3 regions of the Streptomyces sp. NPDC097595 genome follow, and region 3 is predicted to be linked to each of the others. Evidence: predicted binding sites of a transcription regulator. Region 3 holds the regulator's gene; each other region holds the start of a gene.

Region 1 (7,888 bases), on a different contig from region 3:
GTAGGGCGGACACCCACGCGCCCACAAGCTCCGTGCAGCCATTTTTCCGAGCAAGTGCAGAGCAAGTGCGTTGCGCTGTCATTTTTTTGCGCAAGAAGCGCAAGGTTCTGTCGGGCGCCCGAGCCTGTCCGGACCTTGTCCGTCCGATCACTGGTCTCACGGCCTACTGGCCGGTATACAGGCGAGGTTGGGTCCGCCGGGCACGAGCCGCCGAGCGGCCGGGTGGCTTCTGACGCCCCGTGCGCCCCGGTCGCCGCCGCCCGTCCGCGGACTGTCGGAATTTCTGGGGAGGGCATTGATGATGCATCGGACGCGTCCGGGCCGGGCCGTATCCAAGCGACGCACCGCCGTCGCACTGGCCGCGCTGAGCAGCTGCGCGCTCACCGCCGGCTTCACCGGCACGGCCTCGGCCGCGACAGGAGGGACGCACGGAACGCCCCGCACCTCCTACGTGGCGCTGGGCGACTCCTACACGTCCGGCCCCCTGATACCCACGCAGGTCGACGCCAACTGCGCCCGGTCCGACCACAACTACCCGTCGATCACCGCGCGCGAGCGCCACGTCGCCTCGTTCACCGACGTGAGCTGCGGCGGTGCGACGACCGCCGAGATGTGGCAGGCCCAGGGCACCAACGGACCGCAGCTGGACGCGGTGAAGAAGGACACGGACCTCGTGACCCTTCAGATCGGCGGCAACGACGTCGGCTTCGGCTCCATCATCGGCACCTGCGCCACCCTCAGCGCCAAGGACCTCGCCGGCAGCCCCTGCAAGCAGTACTACGGGGCCAAGGGGTACGACCAGTTGACGCTGAAGATCCTTGAGACGGCCCCCAAGGTCGCCCGCGTACTGCGGGAGGTGCACCGCAAGGCGCCCCACGCGCGCGTGGTCGTCGTCGGCTACCCGGACCTCCTTCCCGAGGACGGCACCGGCTGCTACCCGCAGGTCCCGTTCGCCGCGAAGGACTTCCCGTACCTGCGGGACACGGAGAAGCGCCTCAACCTGATGCTGCGCGCGGTGGCGCTGCTGAACCGGGCCGACTACGTGGACACCTACGGGCCGACGGTGGGCCACGACATGTGCAAGGCGCCCGCCGACCGGTGGATCGAGCCGCTGAGCCCGGCGGCGCCCGCCGCTCCGGCCCACCCCAACGCGAAGGGCGAGGAGGTCATGGCACAGGCCCTCCTGAAGACCCTCGGCAGGGGCGCCGGGCGCCACTGATCGCGGGCGCCCGCGCGGGCGCGCCCCCTACCCGGTCGGCCCCACCGGCAGCGTCAACTCCGAGTCCGCGTGCACCGTCACCCGTACGGGTACGAACTCCATCGCGTCGATCCGGGCCTCCCCCGTGCCCGGGTTCAGCGCGTAGCGCGGATGGGGCGCGGGGCCGAGCTGCCAGCGGATGCGGTGGCCCGGGGCGAAGCGGTGGGCGGCGGGGGTCATCGGGACCGTGACGTGGACCGGGTCCGTGCCCGTGGTGCGGACCCGGACCAGGCCGTCGCAGACGTTGACCGACCGGCCCTCCGGGTCCACGTCGCACAGCCGCACGAACACCTCGCCGTGCCCCGTGTCCGTGGCGGCGCTGATCCGGGCGGAGACCGGTCCGAGGACGGTCAGCGGTTCGGCCAGGGCGGGCCCGGTGAACGTGAGGACGTCCGCGCGCGCCTCCAGCGACGCGTTGTCCCGCGCCCCGGCGGTACGGGAGAGCAGCGCGCCGCCCAGCGTGGGCACCGGGTCGTCCGGGTCGTGGCGGAAGGCGGCGACGGGGGCGGTGTCCGTGGGGGCCTCGCGGGTGAGGTGGCCGTCGGCGGTCGGGTACCAGGAGGCCGTGGCCGCGACCGGAGGCCACGCGTCCAGGTCCCGGGCGCCCGCCCCCGCGCCGCCCACGTGCACACGTACCGGCGTCGGGCGCAGACCGGACGGGTCCTCGCACAGGTGGGCCCGGAGCCAGGCCAGGGATTCGGTGAACACCTCGGCCCAGCCCGCCTGGAGCGCGGAGGTGTGGGTCCACGGGCCGACGAGCAGGGCCGCCTCGCCGCCCGCCCGGCGCAGCCGGCCGTACTGCGCGAAGGTCTGGTCCACGAGGGCGTCGTGCCATCCGGTGACGAGGGCGGTGGGCACGGGGGCCCGGCCGGCCGCCCCTTCCGCCGCCCCGGCCAGGGACGCGCCCTCCCAGTACGGGTCGTCCGCGTCCGGGTGGGCCATCACCTCGTCCAGCCAGGGGATCTCACCGCCGAGCGCGTCCGCGTACGCCCCGCGCAGCGGACGCGCGGTGACGGCGGAGCGCAGCCGGCGCTGGAGGCGCAGGGTCGCCCGGACGAAGGCGCCCATACCCCGGTGCTGGTACGTCATGCCGGCGCCCACGGCGAGCGCGGTCTCCAGGTTGAGGACGCCGTCCGTGTGGAAGAGGGCGTACGGATCGTGCAGCCCCACCTGCACCACCATGGCCTTCAGCTCCGGCGGCGGATCGAGGGCCAGAGCCCACTGGACGTACCCGAGGTAGCTGGGGCCCACGGTGCCCAACCGCCCGTCGAACCATGGCTGTTCGCGCAGCCAGGCGACCGCCGCGAGGCCGTCGGCGGGCTCGTTGCGCCAGAGGTGGAAGTCGCCGCCCGAGCCTCCGGTGCCCCGGCAGCTCTGAAGGACGACATGGAAGCCCTGCTCGGCGAAGAGGACGCCGTACTGCGGGGACCACGGCACTCCCCGCCCGTACGGCGTACGGACCAGGAGGGTCGGGAAGTCGCCCTCGGCGCGCGGGAAGTAGTGGTCGGTGAGCAGAGGGCTGCCATCGGCGGCGGGAACCGTCAGGCCGCGCTCGACGCCCACCTGGTGGCGCGCGGCGGGCAGGCCGCGCCAGGAGGCGCGCATCAGCCGGGAGGCGAGCGGCGGCTTCGCGGACGACGGCGTCCATGCGGCCCGGGGGCGGGCGTCGTGCGTCGGTCGGGTCATCTTCGCCTCCATCGGTACGTCATGCGGCGGCGCGGGAGACCCGCGCTCTATTCTCGTACTAAGTACGAGAATACTGGATGCTTGGATGGCCTGTGGAGGCGACCCGGGTGAGAGAGGCTGAGCACGTGACCCGCACCGAAGGTGCCGGAGGCATCGATCCACGCGTTCTCTGGCGGGAAGAGGACCGGCCCCGGCGAGGCCGCAGACCCGCCTTCAGCCGCGAAACGATCACGGCCGCCGCCGTCGCCGTCGCGGACGCCGAGGGCATCGACGCGGTCACCATGCGGCGGGTCGCCGCGGAGGTGGGCGCCGGCGTCATGTCGCTGTACAGCTACGCCCCCGACAAGGAGACGCTGCTCGACCTGATGATCGACCACGTCTCCGGCGAGCTGCCGACGTCCGGCCCGCTCACCGGCGACTGGCGCGCGGACCTCAAGACCATCGGCCGCCACCAGCGCGCGAACATGCTCCGCCACCCCTGGCTGCCCACCGCCGTGCAGACCCGCCGCACCCTGGGCCCCCGCACGCTCGCCTTCGTGGAGCACGCGCTGACCGCCCTGCGGCCCAGCGGGCTCGACGGTGCGGCACGCCTAGAGGTCTTCGCCCAGCTCACCTCGTTCGTGGCGGCCCAGGTGGGCTACGAGGTCGGCCAGGCCCGGAGCGCCCAGAACCCCGGCCGCGCGGCCGCCGAGGCGCGGTACCTGGCGGAGGTCGCGGCGGACGGCGACCATCCGGAACTGGCGGAGGCCCTGGCGACGGCCGGCCGGCCCGTCACCCCGGACGCCATGTTCGACCGCTTCCTCACCCGCCTCGTGGACGGCCTCGACGCGGGCTGAGCTCCCACTCGTACACGTACGCGGACACACAACGACACCGGCCCCCGGGGACGAATCCCCGGGGGCCGGTGTCTTGGTACTGCTGGAACTACCGATCCGTCAGGATCAGAAGTCCATGTCACCGCCCGGCATGCCGCCCGGAGCGGCCGCGGCGGCCTTCTCCGGCTTGTCGGCGATGACGGCCTCGGTGGTGAGGAACAGCGCGGCGATCGACGCGGCGTTCTGCAGGGCGGAGCGCGTGACCTTCGCCGGGTCGAGAATGCCCTCGGCGATCATGTCGACGTACTCGCCGGTCGCGGCGTTGAGGCCGTGACCGATCGGCAGGTTGCGGACCTTCTCCACGACGACGCCACCCTCAAGACCACCGTTGACGGCGATCTGCTTCAGCGGGGCCTCAAGCGCGAGCTTGACGGCGTTGGCGCCGGTCGCCTCGTCGCCCGAGAGCTCCAGCTTCTCGAAGACGGCCGAAGCCTGGAGCAGAGCCACGCCACCACCGGCGACGATGCCCTCCTCGACGGCGGCCTTGGCGTTGCGCACCGCGTCCTCGATGCGGTGCTTGCGCTCCTTCAGCTCGACCTCGGTCGCGGCACCGGCCTTGATGACGGCCACGCCGCCGGCCAGCTTCGCCAGGCGCTCCTGGAGCTTCTCGCGGTCGTAGTCCGAGTCGGAGTTCTCGATCTCGGCACGGATCTGGTTGACGCGGCCCTGGACCTGGTCGCTGTCACCGGCGCCGTCGACGATGGTCGTCTCGTCCTTGGTGATGACGACCTTGCGGGCGCGGCCGAGCAGGTCCAGACCGGCGTTCTCCAGCTTGAGGCCGACCTCCTCGGAGATGACGGTGCCGCCCGTGAGGATGGCGATGTCACCGAGCATGGCCTTGCGGCGGTCGCCGAAGCCCGGGGCCTTGACGGCGACGGACTTGAAGGTGCCGCGGATCTTGTTGACCACCAGGGTCGACAGGGCCTCGCCCTCGACGTCCTCGGCGATGATCAGCAGCGGCTTGCCGGACTGCATGACCTTCTCCAGCAGCGGAAGGAGGTCCTTCACGTTGCTGACCTTGGAGTTCACGATCAGGATGTACGGGTCGTCCAGGGACGACTCCATGCGCTCCATGTCGGTGGCGAAGTACGCCGAGATGTAGCCCTTGTCGAAGCGCATACCCTCGGTGAGTTCCAGCTCCAGACCGAAGGTCTGGGACTCCTCGACGGTGATGACGCCTTCCTTGCCGACCTTGTCCATGGCCTCGGCGATGAGCTCGCCGATCTGGGTGTCGGCGGCGGAGATGGAGGCGGTCGAAGCGATCTGCTCCTTGGTCTCCACGTCCTTGGCCTGCTCCAGGAGGGCGGCGGAGACGGCCTCGACGGCCTTCTCGATGCCCCGCTTGAGAGCCATCGGGTTCGCACCCGCGGCCACGTTGCGCAGGCCCTCGCGGACGAGCGCCTGGGCGAGAACGGTGGCGGTGGTCGTACCGTCGCCGGCGACGTCGTCCGTCTTCTTGGCGACCTCCTTGACCAGCTCCGCACCGATCTTCTCGTACGGGTCCTCCAGCTCGATCTCCTTGGCGATGGAAACACCATCGTTGGTGATCGTGGGGGCGCCCCACTTCTTCTCGAGGACGACGTTGCGACCCTTGGGGCCAAGGGTGACCTTGACGGCGTCGGCGAGCTGGTTCATGCCGCGCTCGAGACCGCGCCGGGCCTCCTCGTCGAACGCGATGATCTTGGCCATGTGAAGTGGTCCTCCCGGACAGGGGTGGATTGCTCCGGACCGAGTGGCGCCCGCGACGGACGGCCTGCGTGCCCTGCGGTTCCTTCCCGCCTGGCCTGCGGGCCTCACCGGCCCGGTCCAAAATTCTGTCACTCTCACCTGGAGAGTGCTAAGCCCAATGATTAGCACTCGACCCCGTCGAGTGCAAGCGTCGCCTTCGGCATGTGGACAACCCCGGGGGCGCGCCCGGGCAGCGCGAAGGGTCCGTACCCCTATAGGTACGGACCCTTCGTACGTGCGTGGCGTCGCGGCCGACGTGCCGTGCCGGGCTCAGCCGACGGCGAGCTTGACCATGTCCGCCTGCGGCCCCTTCTGGCCCTGCGAGATCTCGAACTCGACCCGCTGACCTTCTTCGAGGGTGCGGTAACCGTCCATCTGGATCGCGCTGTAGTGGACGAATACATCCGCACCACCGTCGACCGCGATGAAGCCGTACCCCTTCTCCGCGTTGAACCACTTGACGGTGCCCTGAGCCATGCCCAACTCCCCTGTAACGTGTGTGCGCCGAAGCGCGTCGACCGCGGCTGAATGTATCTGCCCAACTGCCCTCTGCAACAGGTCAATTGGACGACAATTCTGCGCGGCACCGATCGCCCGAATATGAGGAATTCATGAGATTGCGGGGCAAGTCGGGCCCGGCAAAGGCGACTTAAGGCGCAAGAGGCGCAGGCACATTGGCTGCTTCTGATCGTGGCGCGGCGCATTCTCATATGCGAGGGGCACGGGCAGCGAAGGGGACTTCCCACACTCTACCCCGCTCAACCATGCAGAATTGCCCCCTCCGCTTCTCTCGCGGAGGGGGCAATTACGGTGACGCTACGGAGTCTTGGGCGAAGCCTCGGGCTCAGCAGCCGCCGGCCACTGCGGGGATGATCGAGACGCCGGCACCGTCCGGGGTGACCGCGTCGAGGCCGCCTTCAAAGCGCACGTCGTCGTCGTTGACGTACACGTTGACGAAGCGGCGCAGCTTGCCCTGGTCGTCCAGCACGCGGGCGGCGATGCCCGGGTGGTCCTTCTCCAGCGAGGCGATGACCTCGGAGAGGGTCGCGCCCTCGGCCGGAACCTCGGCCTGGCCGCCGGTGTAGGTGCGGAGGATGGTGGGAATGCGGACCTTGACGCTCATGGCGGTGCCTTCCTGAAGTCTCGGGTGGTCAGCTGGTGGCGAGTCCGGCGGCGCGGAAGGCGTCGAGGCTCGGGCGGATCGTGGCGGTCGCCTGCGAGGTGTCGGCCACCGCGTCCAGCGTCTTGAGGCCGTCACCCGTGTTCAGGACGACGGTGGTGAGCGCCGGGTCGAGCAGGCCGGCGTCGATCAGCTTCTTCGTCACGCCGACCGTCACCCCGCCCGCCGTCTCGGCGAAGATGCCCTCGGTGCGGGCCAGCAGCTTGATCGCGTCCACGACCTGCTCGTCGTTGACGTCCTCGACGGCACCGCCGGTGCGGCGGGCGATGTCCAGGACGTACGGGCCGTCGGCCGGGTTGCCGATCGCGAGGGACTTGGCGATCGTGTTCGGCTTCTGCGGGCGGACCACGTCGTGACCGGCCTTGAAGGCGGTGGAGACCGGGGAGCAGCCCTCGGCCTGGGCACCGAAGATCTTGTACGGCTTGTCCTCGACCAGGCCGAGCTTGATCAGCTCCTGGAGGCCCTTGTCGATCTTCGTGAGCTGCGAGCCGGACGCGATCGGGATGACGATCTGGTCGGGCAGCTGCCAGCCGAGCTGCTCGCAGATCTCGTACGCGAGCGTCTTGGAACCCTCGCCGTAGTACGGACGCAGGTTCACGTTGACGAACCCCCAGCCCTCGCCGAGCGGGTCGCCGATGAGCTCGGAGCAGAAGCGGTTGACGTCGTCGTAATTGCCCTCGATGCCGACCAGCTCACCGCCGTACACCGCGGCCATGACGACCTTGCCCTGCTCCAGGTCGTGCGGGATGAACACGCAGGAGCGCAGGCCCGCCCGCGAGGCGGCGGCGCCGACCGCACCGGCGAGGTTGCCGGTCGAGGAGCAGGAGAGCGTGGTGAAACCGAAGGCGCGGGCGGCCTCGACGGCGATGGCCACGACGCGGTCCTTGAAGGAGTGCGTCGGGTTGCCGGAGTCGTCCTTCACGTACAGGCCGCCGGTCACACCCAGCTCGCGGGCGAGGTTGTCGGCCTTGACCAGCTTGGTGAAGCCGGGGTTGAGATTGGGCTTGTCGGCCACATCGGCGGGCACCGGCAGCAGCGGCGCGTAGCGCCAGATGTTGTTCGGGCCGGCCTCGATGCGCTTCTTCAGCTCGTCGGAGGAGCCGCTCGGCAGGTCGTACGCCACTTCGAGCGGCCCGAAACAGGACGCGCAGGCGAAAATGG
Region 2 (7,888 bases), on a different contig from region 3:
GCCGGGACGTGGCGCTGCGTCGGCTGCTCACGCAGTGGGGCGAGCTGGACCGCGATCCCGCCCGCGACGCCGGACTCCGGCTCCCCGGCACGAGCCTGGGGTGGCTGCTGCCCTCCTTCGCGCTCGGCGCGCTGGGCCTCTACCTCTGCGTCGTCGTGCCCGCCGGAGCGGTCCGGGGCGAGGACACGTACGGGCTGATGGCGCTGATGATGGGGCTCGGGCTGCTGGCCTGGGTCGTCGGGCTCGTCGGCGTCTTCAAGGCGTTCTGGCACCGGCGCTGGATCGTGCGGACCCTGGCCGGGGCGACCGCGCCGCCGCCCCTGGTGTCCGGAGCCGGCGGCGCGCACCGCTGAAGCCTCTTCAGACAGGCCCTAGGCCCCCTCCGTGTGAGCCACCCGGGGGACCGCGCGCGCCCGGCGGCGGTGTCGTGGCCGATGCCCCGTCACGTACTGGCAGGATCCGGCGCCATGCAGCCAGTACGACAAAAGGACAAATTGGCCATGAATGGGCGTGAACCGGGTGCGGTGACGGGCGGGCGGCAGCGGGTACGGGGACGCCTGCGGCGCAGGCCGGGTTACGCGGTCCTCGCCGCGCTCCTGGTCGCCGCCGCCGCGTCCGGCTGTGCGGCCGGGGACGACTCGGGCACCGCCGCCCGGAGCGCGAAGGCCCAGGCGGGGCAGCCGGGCGCGCCGGCGGAACCGGCGGCCGGGGCGCTCGGTACCCGCGCGGCGCAGGCGGAGCGGGCGAAGCTGGCCCAGGCGGCCCGCGCGGTCGCCGCCAAGAAGTGGGGCCTGGCGGGCACACCGCTCGCGGCGCCCGTACCGCCCGCGCAGAAGCCGCACATCACCACGCGCAAGGGCTTCGAGGTCTCGGGTCAGGACGACTCGCTGCCGCCGGTCTTCACCCGGGTCCCCACCACGGACAAGGTCGTCTTCCTGACGATGGACGACGGGGACGACAAGGACCCCGAGCTGCTGAAGATGATGTCGGAGCTGAACATCCCGTACAGCGCCTTCCTCACCGACTACCTGGTGCGCGACGACTACACGTACTTCAAGGACGCCCAGTCGCGCGGGACCGTCCTCGGCAACCACACGCTCAACCACCGCTATCTGCCGGGCCTCTCCCACGACGAGCAGAAGCGCGAGATCTGCGACCAGCAGGACATCCTGGAGAAGCAGTTCGGCAAGCGGCCCCGGCTCTTCCGGCCGCCGTACGGCAACTACAACACCGACACGCTGAAGATCGCCAAGTCCTGCGGCATCACCGCCGTGCCGCTGTGGGAGGCGGAGGCGTTCCCCGACCACATGGAGTGGCGCGAGGAGGACCAGAAGCTGCACCCCGGCGACATCATCCTCACGCACTTCCGGGGCAAGGCGGACTGGAAGGGCAGCATGCCCGACCTGGTCCGGTCCGTCATGAAGGTCATCACGGACCAGGGTTACTCCGTGGCCCGCCTGGAGGACTACGTATAGGAGGCGGCGTACGCGCGGGCGTCCCCCGGCTCCGGGTGCGCGTCCTCGTAGGCGCTGTGCCAGGCCGTCAGGGTGAGGACCAGCAGCAGGCATACGCCGAGCAGCTGGACGACCCCCGCGATCGGCAGCCCGTGGCGCAGCAGCACCACGCCGATCACACAGGCCGCCACCGTGATGGCGGCGAGGACGAGAGTGCCGGACCAGTCCATCCCGGGCGGTCCGGCCTCCGCCATGTCCGGGTTCGGCGGCCGGGGGTCGGAGCCCGTGTACGCGTAGAAGAGAACCGCGCTGAGCAGCCCCTCCAGCGCGATGAGCAGCATCCCGAGCACCACGTCCAGGCAGCCGGTCATCACCGGACCGGGGCGCGAGGGGGCCGGGCGGTCGGAGCTTCGTATGCGCATGCCGCCACCGTCCACCGGAACGGACCGGGCGGCCCCGGCGTTGTCCCTACGGTGTCCGGAACGTTGTGCGGCCGCAGCCGTACGGTGGGGCCGGCGGCTCCCGCGTACGCCACGAGGGGCGTGAATTGGCACTCCGCTTGACCGAGTGCTAATCGCGGTCATAGTCTCAGTGCTGGCACTCCCCACTGGAGAGTGCCAGCAGTACTGCGCGACCGGCAGGTCCGGCACCCGCGACGACGGGCCCACCTGGTCGCCACCCAAAGACTGTTAAACCCCGTGAGATCTCCGAAGGGGGAGACCGGATCGTGTCGACCGCCAGCTCCAAGGTTGCGATCAAGCCGCTCGAGGACCGCATTGTGGTCCAGCCGCTCGACGCCGAGCAGACCACGGCCTCCGGCCTGGTTATCCCGGACACCGCCAAGGAGAAGCCCCAGGAGGGCGTCGTCCTGGCCGTGGGCCCGGGCCGCTTCGAGAACGGCGAGCGCCTGCCGCTCGACGTCAAGACCGGCGATGTCGTGCTGTACAGCAAGTACGGCGGCACCGAGGTGAAGTACAACGGCGAGGAGTACCTCGTCCTCTCGGCGCGCGACGTCCTCGCGATCATCGAGAAGTAATTCACCCACGTTTGCTTCTGTTCTGCGCCCCTGGCCCCCTGCGATCTAACCAGCCGGGCGGCAGGGGCGCAGTTCTTGTTTTTGAGAGGAACAGTTCAGCTCCATGGCGAAGATCCTGAAGTTCGACGAGGACGCCCGTCGCGCCCTTGAGCGCGGCGTCAACAAGCTTGCCGACACGGTCAAGGTGACGATCGGCCCCAAGGGCCGCAACGTCGTCATCGACAAGAAGTTCGGCGCCCCCACCATCACCAACGACGGTGTCACCATCGCGCGCGAGGTCGAGCTGGACGACCCGTACGAGAACCTCGGCGCCCAGCTGGTGAAGGAGGTGGCCACCAAGACCAACGACGTCGCGGGTGACGGCACCACCACCGCCACCGTCCTGGCCCAGGCGCTCGTCCGCGAGGGTCTGCGCAACGTCGCCGCCGGTGCCTCCCCGGCCGCCCTGAAGAAGGGCATCGACGCCGCGGTCAAGGCCGTGTCCGAGGAGCTCCTCGCGACCGCCCGCCCGATCGACGACAAGTCCGACATCGCCGCCGTCGCCGCGCTCTCCGCGCAGGACCCGCAGGTCGGCGAGCTCATCGCGGACGCGATGGACAAGGTCGGCAAGGACGGTGTCATCACCGTCGAGGAGTCCAACACCTTCGGTCTGGACCTCGACTTCACCGAGGGCATGGCCTTCGACAAGGGCTACCTGTCCCCGTACATGGTGACCGACCAGGAGCGTATGGAGGCCGTCCTCGACGACCCGTACATCCTGATCCACCAGGGCAAGATCGGCTCGATCCAGGAGCTGCTGCCGCTCCTGGAGAAGGTCATCCAGGGCGGTGGCTCCAAGCCGCTCCTGATCATCGCCGAGGACGTCGAGGGCGAGGCCCTGTCGACCCTGGTCGTGAACAAGATCCGCGGCACGTTCAACGCCGTCGCCGTCAAGGCGCCGGGCTTCGGTGACCGCCGCAAGGCCATGCTCGGCGACATCGCCACCCTCACCGGTGCGACCGTCATCGCCGAGGAGGTCGGCCTCAAGCTCGACCAGGCCGGTCTGGACGTGCTGGGCACCGCCCGCCGCGTGACCGTCACCAAGGACGACACCACCATCGTCGACGGTGGCGGCAAGTCCGACGAGGTCGCCGGCCGCGTCAACCAGATCAAGGCCGAGATCGAGGCCACGGACTCCGACTGGGACCGCGAGAAGCTCCAGGAGCGCCTGGCGAAGCTGGCCGGCGGTGTCTGCGTGATCCGCGTCGGTGCCGCCACCGAGGTCGAGCTCAAGGAGAAGAAGCACCGTCTGGAGGACGCCATCTCCGCGACCCGCGCCGCGGTCGAGGAGGGCATCGTCTCCGGTGGTGGCTCCGCCATCGTCCACGCCGTCAAGGTCCTTGAGGGCAACCTCGGCAAGACCGGCGACGAGGCCACCGGTGTCGCGGTCGTCCGCCGCGCCGCCGTCGAGCCGCTGCGCTGGATCGCCGAGAACGCGGGCCTGGAGGGTTACGTCATCACCTCCAAGGTCTCCGAGCTCGACAAGGGCCAGGGCTTCAACGCCGCCACCGGCGAGTACGGCGACCTGGTCAAGGCCGGCGTCATCGACCCGGTCAAGGTCACCCGCTCCGCCCTGGAGAACGCCGCGTCCATCGCGTCGCTGCTGCTCACGACCGAGACCCTGGTCGTCGAGAAGCCGGCCGAGGAGGAGCCGGAGGCCGCGGGCCACGGCCACGGCCACTCGCACTAACGCGTAGCGCGAAGAGGCCCGGTCCCCTGCGGGGGGCCGGGCCTTTCTGCTGTGCGGTGGGTATTCGGGCGCAACCCTCGGGTTGCGTCTGGATGGGGGAAGTGCAACCCTGGAGTTGCATCTGATGGTGACGATGAAGGAGCTTTCATGAGCGAGGACCGGATCGAAAGCGAGACCTTGATCGCGGCGCCCCTGGAGCGGGTCTGGTCGCTGGTGGCCCAGCCCGGGTTCTGGGTGGCCGACAAGGCGAGTCTGCCCGGGACCGTGGCCGAGGAGGGGGCGTTGATGACGGCGAGGAACACCGAGCACGGCGACTTCCCGGTGCGGGTGGAGAAGGTCGAGCCGCCCACCTACCTGGCGTACCGCTGGACCAGTGCGTTCCCCGGAGAAGAGCTGCGCGAGGACAACAGCACCCTCGTGGAGTTCACGTTGACCCCGGAGGGCGAGGGGACGCGGCTGCGCGTCGTCGAGAGCGGGTTCGCGGCGCTGGCCGCGTCCGAGGGACTGCGCAGCCAGAACCTGAAGGACCACGCCGGGGGCTGGCCCCTGGAGCTCGGCGCGCTCAAGGGCCGTGCCGAAGAACAGCCCGCCGCGTGACGGAGGAACGTCCCGAGGCCGTCGACGGTGTCCTCGCCGCGCTGGCGGACCCGACGCGGCGCCGGCTGCTCGACCTGCTCGCCGCACAGGGCGAGGCCACTGCTACGACGCTGGCCGGACCGCTTCCCGTCTCGCGGCAGGCGGTGGTCAAACACCTCGCCGTCCTGGAGGCCGCCGGGCTGGTGTCCGGCGGCCGGGTCGGACGCGAGGTGCGGTACGCGGTACGGCCCGCGGCGCTCGACGCGACGGCACGGTGGATGGCCTCGCTCGCGGCCTCCTGGGACAGGCGGCTGGCGAACATCAAGAGCGTCGCCGAGGCGGCGGAACGGGATGCGAAGCCCACACGCCCCGACTGAAGTAAGCGCGTTGTCCGGTGGTCGCTCAGGCAGTCGCCGCCGTCCCCGGGCACGCGTGAAGCCGGGGCCTCCGCGCGTGCCCGGACGTCACGCCGACCGGTCCAGCGCCGCCGGATGCACCGGCTCCGCGAACGGGCGGCCCTGGGTGTACCGCTCCAGCTCGTCCAGGGCGTGGTCGGCCATGCGGTGCAGTTCGTTGCCGAGGGAGCCCGCCACATGGGGGGTCAGGAGGACGTTCGGGAGGTCGTACAACGGGGAGTCGGACGGCGGCACTTCGGGGTCCGTCACATCGAGTACGGCGTGGAGGCGGCCCGGGACCAGTTCGCGCAGGAGGGCCGCCTCGTCGAGCAGGGAACCCCGGGCCGTGTTGATCAGCGTCGAGCCGGTCCGCATCAGGGCCAGTTGGCGGGCGCCGATCATGTGGTGGGTCTCGGGGAGCTGGGGGGCGTGCACGGAGACGACGTCGGCGCGGGCGCACAGTTGGTCCAGGGCGACCGGTTCGACGCCCAGGCGCGCCGCCTCGGCCGCGGTGACGAAGGGGTCGTACAGCAGGACCGCCAGGTCGAAGGGGCGGAGCAGCTCGATGACACGGCGGCCGATGCGGGAGGCGCCGACGATGCCCACCGTGCGGCGGTAGTTTCCGGCACCGTCCAGCTCGGCGCGCCAGTCGTGGTCGGCGCGGACCTCGCGGTAGACGTGGGCCGAGTGCGGGATGCGCTTGTTGGCGAGCAGAATCGTGGCCAGGGTGTACTCCGCCACCGGCAGCGCGTTGGCCCCGGCCGCCGAGGAGACGGCGAGGCCGCGCTCCCAGCAGGCGTCGGTGATGTGGTGCTTGACGGAACCGGCCGCGTGGACGACCGCCTTCAGGCGGGGCGCGGCGGCGAGGACCCGGGCGGTGAGCGGGGTGGCGCCCCAGCAGGTGAACAGGACCTCCGCCTCGGCGAGCGCGGCGGCGACGCGGGGGTCCGGGTCGGCCAGGTCGTGGGCGACGAGGGCCGGGTCCGTACGGGCGAGGGCGGCGAGCCGGTCGCGGTGGCGGGGCTCGAAGAGGCGCTCGTAGATGTCCGGGCCCATCGCGAGCAGGACGGCCGGCCGGGGGGCAGGGGTGGACTGCATGGGTGAACGACTCCCTTGGTGTGGGGGCTACTTGACGCTGCCGGCGGTGAGTCCGGCCTTCCAGTGCCGTTGCAGGGAGACGAAGGCGACGATCAGCGGGATGACGGCGAGGAGCGACCCGGTGACGACGAGCGGGTAGAAGCCGGGCTCGCTGTGGGTGTTGGTGTTCCAGGAGTACAGGCCGAGGCTCAGCGGGAAGAGCTCGCGGTCGGAGAGCATCACCAGCGGGAGGAAGAAGTTGTTCCAGATCGCGGTGAACTGGAAGAGGAAGACCGTGACGAACCCCGGCATCATCATCGGCAGCCCGATGGAGAAGAAGGTGCGCAGCTCGCCCGCCCCGTCGATGCGCGCCGCCTCCAGCGCCTCACCAGGGATGTAGCCGGAGGAGAACACCCGGGCGAGATAGACACCGAACGGGTTCACCAGGACGGGGATCAGCACCGACCAGTACGTGTTGACGAGGCCGAGCTTGCTGGCCAGCAGGTACATCGGCAGGGCCAGCGCGGTCGTCGGGACGAGCACCCCGAGCAGGACGAGACCGAACAGCTTCTCCTTTGCCCGGAACTCGTACTTGTCGAAGGCGTACCCGGCGGCGACGCAGATCAGCGAGCAGACCGCGGCGCCCACTCCCGCGTACAGCAGGCTGTTCCCGTACCACCGGAAGTAGACGCCGTCCCCGTACGTGGCGATGTCGGAGAGGTTCTTCGAGAGGTCGAAGCCCTTGAAGGAGAAGGTGTCCCCGGCGAGCAGCGAGCCGGTGTCCTTGGTGGCGGCGGTGACCAGCCAGACGAGCGGGAAGAGCATGTAGAGGACGGCCAGGAGCAGCGCTCCGTTGACGGCCGCCTTGGACAGCCAGGGGTTCTTGCGGGTCGTGGTGCTCATGCGCGCGCACCCTTCCGGCCGGTGAGGCGGGTGACGACGAAGGACAGCAGGGCGGCGGTGAGCGCCAGGAGTACGGAGGCGGCGGCCGCGAGTCCGAAGTCGTTACGGGCGAAGGCCGCGGTGTAGGCGTACATGTTCGGTGTCCAGGAGGAGGAGACGGCGGACCCGGAGCCGGTGTTGAGGATCAGCGGCTCGGTGAAGAGCTGGAGCGAGCCGATGATCGTGAAGAGGACGACCATCACGACCGAGGACCGGATCAGCGGGAGCTTGATGCTGAACGCGATGCGTCCGCCGCTCGCCCCGTCCACCGTGGCCGCTTCGAGCACCGAGCGGTCGATGGCCTGGAGGGCGGCGTAGAAGATCACCATGTTGTAGCCGAGCCATTCCCACAGCGCGATGTTCACGACGGAGGGCAGCGCGCCACCGGGCGAGAAGAAGTCGAAGCCGATGCCGCCGGAGTGCATCGCGGAGACGACGGGGCTGAGGCCCGGCGTGTACAGGTACAGCCAGATCATCGCGGCGATGATGCCGGGCACGGCGTGCGGCAGGAACAGCGCGAGCTGGAAGAAGCGCCGGGCGCGGGCGAGCGCCGAGTCGAGCAGCAGGGCGAGGCCGAGGGCGCCGCCGACCATCAGCGGGATGTAGACGGCGCAGTAGCCGAGGAGGACGAGGAAGCCGTCGCGGAAGACCCGGTCACCCAGCGCCGCCGTGTAATTGC
Region 3 (7,888 bases):
CGTGCTTCGTGGTGTCCGTGCTCGCGTCGAGCCGGGCCTTGGTCAGGTCGTCGCCCGTGAAGACGGTGATCGGGCGGCGCGAGCAGCTGTGGGCGAGCCGGCTCATCAGATTGGCGACGTCCTCGACCCGGCCCGCGAAGTACAGCGCGTCCGGCGCCGGGTCCGCCGCGCAGATCCGCTGCACCGGCCGGTCCAGGTCGGCACTGCTGCGGCGGCCGAGGTCGTACTCCACCGGCTCCGACAGCGCGAAGCCCGAGTCCTTCAGCATCGCGCTGCCCACCTTGCGCTGCTCCACCGTGTAGCGGTCCTTGTCGTTGTTGCCGAGCTTGCGCGACAGGACGAGGGCCCGGGGCTTGTGCTTGCCGGCCGCCCCGGCCGCCAGCTGCTTCGCGACGAGGCCGAGGGCGTCCGCCTGCTCCTGGTCGGTGGCCGCCAGGCCGAAGTAGTTGGAGTAGTCCGTCGCCAGATAGCCCCCGGAGTTGGTGGTGTCCACCACGGGCAGGCCCGCCCGCTGAAGGAGCGCGGTGGCCTCCGGGCTGTCGGTGGTGTCGCGGCCGAGCCCGACCACGCCGACGACCGAGGGATCTCTTTCGGCCACCTCGATGATCTTCTTCACCGCGGGTATCTGCTGGAGCATGTCCTGCCCGCCGTTGGCGGTCAGCACCCGCAGCTTCACGGAGAAGTCCAGCGTGTTGGTGTGGTGCTGGTAGAGGTAGACGCCGGTCAGCTCCTCCAGGGCCTTGCGGGTGCGCTCCGGGGACGGGGCGGTGAACGGACCCGCGTAGATCAGCGTGACGTACTTGTCGCCCGGCTCGATCGAGGCGTTCTCCTCGGCCACCGCCCGCTCGATCCGGTCGAAGGTGACCCCCGCCCCGGCCCCGTCCAGCTCCAGGCCGTTGCCCTCCGCGAAGCGCACCCGGGTGGACGTCGCCACGCCGATGCACTCCCTGTCCCCGCCGTCCGGACCGAGCCGCACCGAGTCCGTGTCGACGTCCGTGAGCGGCCCGTGGCAGTAACGGTTCGCCAGGTGGTTGCCCAGCAGCATCGTCCCCAGCAGCGCCCCGGCCACCAGGCAGGCGACCGTCGTCCGCGACATCACCCACCACACCCACGTCCTGCGCACCCGCTGCGTGGACAGCTGGGCGTGCGCGTGCTCATGGGTCAGCTGGGCCGTCGACAGCGGCAGCCGCAGCACCCAGGCGGGCGTGGCCGTGCCCGAGGGCGACTGGCCCACGCTGAGATGGCCGACCCAGTCCTCGTACCGGGCCCGCGCCGCACCCGTGTGCACGGGCGGCGGGTCGGGCGGCAGCGGCGGGGTGTGCCGCAGGATCTCGGCCGCCGGAAGCGAGGCCAGGAGCAGCAGCGGATCGACCTCGCTGCGCCGGGAGCGGACGTTGTTGACGGCGTTGATCAGCTGCACGCCGCCGTTGCCCTGGACGGCCCTCGGCAGGAAGACCACCGGCGGTACGGTCCGCTTGCCGCGCCGCCAGTCCGGCGCGTGCGGCCGGTAGTTGTTGCGCAGGTCCTCCAGCAGCGCCTGGACCCTCAGCTCCAGGTGGAACTGGCGGGACCGCTCGTCGCCCGCCGCCGCGTCGGCCACCCGCCCCGCGACCACCGCCGCCCGCGCCCGGATCACCCGCCACGAACCGCTGGGCGAGAGACGGGACCAGCCGTCCGACGGATAGCCGGTGCTGGCGGCGGCCAGCGACGAGGTGGTGGCGAACCACCTGCTGGCCCGGCGCAGCCACAGCAGCGGCGGCGCCGACGTCGTCACCAGCCGGATCACCGCGAGCCCGAGGACCGCGCCCACGGCCACCAGCGTGGTCGGCAGCCAGCCGATCTCGCCGAGCAGCACACCCAGGACCGCGATGACCACGGCCCCCACGAACGTCTCCGGCCGCACCGACTCGCGCAGCGCCGTCCACCAGGTGCCCCGGCCGCGCCGCCCGGCCCGCCAGCGCAGGGCGCTCAGCTCCTCCAGGATCCGATCGTCGCGCTGGTCCCGGGAGCAGCCCGGGTCAGGGTCCCGCAGCACGGCCTCGGTGGCCTGCTCGATGGCGCCGAGCAGCCGGGAACGGGGGAAGGCGAACGGCTTGTACTGCGATCCGCCCCGGGTCTCCCACGGCTTCTCGGTCAGCGTGCGGACCATGTCGAGCGCCGCGTCGTACGGGGAGTCGCCGCGCCCGTCGAGCAGGCGCAGGGGGACGCGGCGCGGCTGGTTGGCCCGGTGGACCTGGCGCACGATCTGCTCGACCCGGGCGTCCACGTCGGCCGGTACGTCGGCGTCGGCGGCCTGGAGGACCACCAGGGGCATCACGGGCCGGTTGGCCCGGTAGCCGTCGATGAGCTGCTGCACGAAGTGGAAGACGGCGGAGGCCGCCTCGTTCTCCGCAGTGTCCCGCCAGACCTCGCGTGCCATCGCCCCGTGCCTTCCCTCGCGAAAAGAGCCTGGCCCCCTCAATAACCGATGATGTGTGCGAGGCGCAGGTATTCATCCGGATCGGTGCCGGATCGAGGGGAAGGGCGGCCGGACATCAGTCAGGAAGGGTGACGAAATCGATCAATTCCTCTACCCGGCCCAGGAGTTCGGGCTGAAGGTCCCGGTAGGAGCGGACCGAGGACAGAATGCGCTGCCAGGCCGCCCCGGTGTTCTCCGGCCAGCCCAGCGCCCGGCACACGCCCGTCTTCCAGTCCTGCCCGCGCGGCACCACCGGCCACGCCGCGATCCCCACCGACGCCGGCTTCACGGCCTCCCACACGTCGATGTACGGGTGCCCGACCACCAGCACATCGCCGTCCGACACCTGGGCCGCGATCCGGGACTCCTTGGAACCGGGCACCAGATGGTCGACCAGCACCCCGAGACGGGCGTCCGGCGCGGGCGCGAACTCCCGCACGATCGCCGGCAGGTCGTCGATGCCCTCCAGGTACTCCACGACGACGCCCTCGATGCGCAGGTCGTCGCCCCAGACCCGCTCGACCAGCTCCGCGTCGTGCCGCCCCTCCACATAGATCCGCCCGGCCCGCGCCACCCGCGCCCGCGCCCCGGGCACCGCCACCGAACCGGAGGCCGTACGCGTGGGCCGCGCCGGACCCCCGGCCGACGGGCGCACCAGCGTGACCACCCGGCCTTCGAGCAGGAAGCCGCGCGGCGCCATCGGGAAGACCCGGTGCTTGCCGAACCGGTCCTCCAGGGTCACCGTCGGCCCCTCGGCGGTCTTCTCGCACCGGATGACCGCGCCGCAGAAACCGGTGACGGCCTCCTCCACGACCAGATCGGTCTCGGCGGGCACCTCCGGGGCGGGGGCGGACTTCTTCCACGGCGGGGTCAGATCAGGCTGGTAGCTGCGCATCGCACGACGATAAGCGGGGAAGACCGATCGGCGGGGAAGACCTACGACACGCCGAACCGCCCCGCCAGCTCCGACCGCTGGGCCCGGACGAACGCCGCGTCCACCACGGCCCCGTGCCCCGGCACGTACAGCGCGTCCTCCCCGCCCAGCTCCAGCAGCCGGTCCAGCGCGGCCGGCCAGCGCGCCGGACTCGCGTCCGGACCGGCCTGGGGCTCGCCCGACTCCTCGACCAGATCGCCGCAGAACACCAGCGCGGGGGAGCCCGGGACCAGCACCGCCAGGTCGTGCCCGCTGTGCGCCGCGCCCACGTCCACCAGGACCACCTCCCGGCCGCCGCCCAGGTCCACCGTCAGCTCCCCGCGCACCTCGTGGCGCGGGGCCACCAGCACATCGGCGGACTCGGCCGCGTCCGCCTCGGGCAGGCCCTGGGCCACCGCGTCCGCGTACAGCTCACCGGCCCCGCGCCGCAGCAGCTCCGCCGTGCCCTCGGAGCCGTACACCCGTGCCCCGGCGAACGCGGCCGTGCCCAGCACATGGTCGAAGTGGGGGTGGCTGAGTGCGATGTGCGTCACCCTCCGGCCGAGCAGCGCCTCGGCCTGGGTGCGCAGTTCCACGCCCTCGCGCAGTGACGAACCGGTGTCGCAGAGCAGCACCCCGTCGGGACCGGCCACCAGCAGGGCGGTCGCATCCCAGACCGGAAGGCGCCGCCGGCCCGTTCCGTGACCCAGCCGCTCCCATCCGAACTCTTCCCAAGAGGCATCCATGCGGCGACGCTATCGGCAGCGACCTGCGCGATCGCGCGGTAGCGTGGCCGGTCGCCCTTGCTAGGGCACCACCCCGTCGCCGTACACTGGCCGGGGATCGCTGGCACTCGTACGCACCGAGTGCCAGGAGGAATCCCGGGAACGGCCCGGGAACGCCGACGTGGACAGCTGGAGGTGTGCGCGCGATGCTCAGCGAACGCAGACTCGAAGTGCTGCGCGCGATCGTCCAGGACTACGTCGGGACCGAGGAGCCCGTCGGCTCCAAGGCGCTCACGGAGCGGCACAAGCTGGGGGTCTCCCCGGCGACCGTCCGCAACGACATGGCGGTGCTGGAGGAGGAGGGCTTCATCGCCCAGCCCCACACCAGCGCCGGGCGCATCCCGACGGACAAGGGCTACCGGCTCTTCGTGGACAAGCTGGCGGGCGTCAAGCCCCTCTCGTCCCCCGAGCGCCGCGCCATTCAGAACTTCCTCGACGGCGCGGTCGACCTGGACGACGTCGTGGGCCGCACCGTACGGCTGCTCGCGCAGCTGACCCGGCAGGTCGCCGTCGTGCAGTACCCCTCGCTGACCCGTTCGACGGTGCGGCATGTGGAACTGCTGTCCCTGGCCCCGGCGCGGCTGATGCTCGTGCTGATCACGGACACCGGACGGGTCGAACAGCGGCTGGTGGACTGCCCGGCGCCGTTCGGCGAGACCTCGCTCGCCGATCTGCGGGCCCGGCTCAACAGCCGGGTGGTGGGGCGCCGGTTCGCGGACGTCCCGCAGCTGGTGCAGGACCTGCCGGAATCCTTCGAGAGCGAGGACCGGGGAACCGTGTCCACCGTCCTCTCGATCCTGCTCGAAACGCTTGTCGAGGAGACGGAGGAGCGGCTGATGATCGGCGGCACCTCCAACCTCACCCGCTTCGGACACGACTTCCCTGTGATGATCCGGCCGGTGCTGGAAGCACTGGAGGAACAGGTCGTGCTGCTGAAGCTGCTCGGCGAGGCCAAGGACTCGGGCATGACCGTACGCATCGGGCACGAGAACGCCCACGAGGGCCTCAACTCCACGTCCGTCGTCGCGGTCGGCTACGGTTCGGGCGACGAGGCAGTCGCCAAACTCGGCGTGGTCGGACCGACCCGCATGGACTACCCCGGAACGATGGGAGCGGTACGCGCAGTGGCACGTTACGTCGGACAGATCCTGGCGGAGTCGTAAGTGGCCACGGACTACTACGCCGTACTCGGCGTGCGCCGCGACGCTTCCCAGGACGAGATCAAGAAGGCATTCCGGAGGCTCGCCCGCGAGCTGCACCCGGATGTGAACCCCGATCCGAAGACCCAGGAGCGGTTCAAGGAGATCAACGCCGCTTACGAGGTCCTCTCGGACGCGCAGAAAAAGCAGGTCTACGACCTCGGCGGAGACCCGCTCTCGCAGTCCGGCGGCGCCGGCGCGGGCGGCTTCGGCCAGGGCGGCTTCGGCAACTTCTCGGACATCATGGACGCGTTCTTCGGTACGTCGTCGCAGCGCGGGCCCCGCTCGCGCACCCGGCGCGGCCAGGACGCCATGATCCGGCTGGAGATCGACCTCTCCGAGGCGGCCTTCGGCACCACCAAGGACCTCCAGGTCGACACCGCCGTCGTCTGCACCACGTGCAGCGGCGAGGGCGCGGCCCCCGGCACCTCGGCGCAGACCTGCGACATGTGCCGCGGCCGCGGTGAGGTCTCCCAGGTCACCCGGTCCTTCCTCGGCCAGGTCATGACCTCCCGTCCCTGCCCGCAGTGCCAGGGCTTCGGTACGGTCGTGCCGACCCCGTGCCCGGAGTGCGCCGGCGACGGCCGCATCCGCTCGCGGCGCACGCTGACCGTGAAGATCCCCGCCGGTGTCGACAACGGCACCCGCATCCAGCTCGCGGGCGAGGGCGAGGTCGGCCCCGGCGGCGGCCCCGCCGGCGACCTCTACGTCGAGATCCACGAGCTGCCGCACGCGGTCTTCCAGCGCCGTGGCGACGACCTGCACTGCACGGTCACCATCCCCATGACGGCGGCGGCCCTCGGCACCAAGGTGCCGCTGGAGACGCTGGACGGCCTGGAGGAGGTCGACATCCGGCCGGGCACCCAGTCCGGCCAGTCCGTCCCGCTGCACGGGCGCGGCATCACCCACCTGCGGGGCGGGGGACGCGGCGACCTCATCGTGCACGTCGAGGTGACCACCCCGATGAAGCTGGACCCCGAGCAGGAACGCCTCCTGCGCGAACTGTCCAAGCTGCGCGGCGAGGAGCGGCCCACCGGCCAGTTCCAGCCGGGCCAGCAGGGCCTGTTCTCCCGCCTGAAGGACGCCTTCAACGGCCGCTGACGGCACCTGTCCACGCGGTACGGACCCGGCCTCCGGGCCCGTACCGCGCCGTCGCACGCTGTCGCGGGGCGGGCATCACGGGACAGGAAGGACATGACACGATGCGGTCATGCCCTCCGCGCTGACCGCTCTCTGCCGGTATCCCCTCGTGCAGGCCCCCATGGCCGGCGGTCCGTCCTGCCCGCAGCTCGCCGCCGCCGTCTCCGAGGCCGGCGCGCTGGGCTTCCTGGCCGGTGGATACAAGACGGCGGACGCCCTGCGCGACGAGATCCGGCAGGTGCGCGCCCTGACGGGGCAGCCCTTCGGCGTCAACCTCTTCATGCCGCAGTGCGAACCGGCGGACCCCGCCGCGCTGGCGGACTACCGCCGCCGGCTCGCGGGCGAGGTGGGCCGTTACGAGACCGGGCTCGGCGACCCGGACGTCCCCGGCGACGACGGTTACGAGGACAAGCTCGCCGTCCTCCTCGACTCCCCGGTCCCGGTCGTCTCCTTCACCTTCGGCTGCCCCTCGCGCGACACGCTCGACGCGTTCGCGGCCGCCGGTACGTACACCGTCGTCACGGTCACCTCGCCGGAGGAGGCCCAGGCCGCCGAGTGGGCCGGGGCCGACGCCGTCTGCGCCCAGGGCACCGAGGCGGGCGGGCACCGCTCCACGTTCCAGGACGACCCGGCGACCGAGGACGGCGGGACCGGGCTGCTGAGCCTGGTCGCCCAGGTCCGCGAGACCGTGCAGATACCGGTCGTCGCCGCCGGCGGCCTGATGCGCGGCGCCCAGATCGCCGCCGTCCTCGCGGCGGGCGCCGACGCCGCCCAGCTCGGCACCGCCTTCCTGGCCTGCCCGGAGTCCGGCGCCCACGTCCTGCACAAACAGGCCCTGACCAACCCGCTGTTCGTCCGGACCACCCTGACCAGGGCGTTCTCCGGTCGCCCGGCACGCGGCCTGGTCAACCGCTTCGTGCGCGAGCACGGCCCGTACGCCCCCGCCGCCTACCCCCAGGTCCACCACATGACCTCGGTGCTGCGCAAGGCCGCCGCCCGCGTCGGGGACGCCCAGGGCATGGCGCTGTGGGCCGGGCAGGGCCACCGGATGGCCCGCGAGCTGCCCGCCGGCCGGCTGGTCCGGCTGCTCGCCGAGGAACTGGACGCCGCACGGACGGCAGTGAGCACAAGGAGCGCACAGTGACGGCACCCGTCTTCGTCGTCGAACAGCTGCCGGACGTAACGGAGTTCGTCCTCGACGGCCCCGAGGGACGCCACGCCGTCTCCGTGAAGCGCCTGCGCACCGGCGAGGAGGTCGTCCTCACGGACGGCCGCGGCCGGTGGGCCCAGGGCCTCGTGCGCGCCGCCGAGGGCAAGGACCGGCTGGTCGTCGGCGACCTGGCCCCGGTGCACGAGGAGTCGCGTCCCGCGCTGCGGATCACCGTCGTCCAGG

The links. The regulator HrcA, encoded in region 3, represses chaperone genes, less so after heat shock. The targets are predictions, from matches to a motif close to TTNGCACTCNGNNNNNCNGAGTGCNAA.
Region 1: the regulator HrcA is predicted to act here: its motif matches at 5,670-5,696, upstream of groL (chaperonin GroEL).
Region 2: the regulator HrcA is predicted to act here: its motif matches at 2,002-2,028, upstream of groES (co-chaperone GroES).

What each region holds. Positions count from the first base shown of each region.
Region 1 covers NZ_JBIWCN010000010.1:142,441-150,328, forward strand. Annotated here, with positions in the region: gene ACIQZN_RS17780 (SGNH/GDSL hydrolase family protein) at 299-1,219, shown strand; gene ACIQZN_RS17785 (CocE/NonD family hydrolase) at 1,247-2,944, opposite strand; gene ACIQZN_RS17790 (TetR/AcrR family transcriptional regulator C-terminal domain-containing protein) at 3,070-3,780, shown strand; gene groL (chaperonin GroEL) at 3,886-5,508, opposite strand; gene ACIQZN_RS17800 (cold-shock protein) at 5,818-6,024, opposite strand; gene ACIQZN_RS17805 (MoaD/ThiS family protein) at 6,392-6,670, opposite strand; gene thrC (threonine synthase) at 6,699-7,888, opposite strand, start outside.
Region 2 covers NZ_JBIWCN010000004.1:126,752-134,639, reverse strand. Annotated here, with positions in the region: gene ACIQZN_RS07705 (hypothetical protein) at 1-353, shown strand, start outside; gene ACIQZN_RS07700 (polysaccharide deacetylase family protein) at 501-1,475, shown strand; gene ACIQZN_RS07695 (DUF6234 family protein) at 1,466-1,876, opposite strand; gene groES (co-chaperone GroES) at 2,182-2,490, shown strand; gene groL (chaperonin GroEL) at 2,594-4,219, shown strand; gene ACIQZN_RS07680 (SRPBCC domain-containing protein) at 4,367-4,816, shown strand; gene ACIQZN_RS07675 (ArsR/SmtB family transcription factor) at 4,813-5,172, shown strand; gene ACIQZN_RS07670 (hydroxyacid dehydrogenase) at 5,260-6,288, opposite strand; gene ACIQZN_RS07665 (carbohydrate ABC transporter permease) at 6,316-7,170, opposite strand; gene ACIQZN_RS07660 (carbohydrate ABC transporter permease) at 7,167-7,888, opposite strand, start outside.
Region 3 covers NZ_JBIWCN010000019.1:9,853-17,740, forward strand. Annotated here, with positions in the region: gene ACIQZN_RS26235 (ABC transporter substrate-binding protein) at 1-2,419, opposite strand, end outside; gene ACIQZN_RS26240 (DUF3097 domain-containing protein) at 2,535-3,353, opposite strand; gene ACIQZN_RS26245 (MBL fold metallo-hydrolase) at 3,395-4,117, opposite strand; gene hrcA (heat-inducible transcriptional repressor HrcA) at 4,303-5,319, shown strand; gene dnaJ (molecular chaperone DnaJ) at 5,320-6,456, shown strand; gene ACIQZN_RS26260 (nitronate monooxygenase) at 6,566-7,639, shown strand; gene ACIQZN_RS26265 (16S rRNA (uracil(1498)-N(3))-methyltransferase) at 7,636-7,888, shown strand, end outside.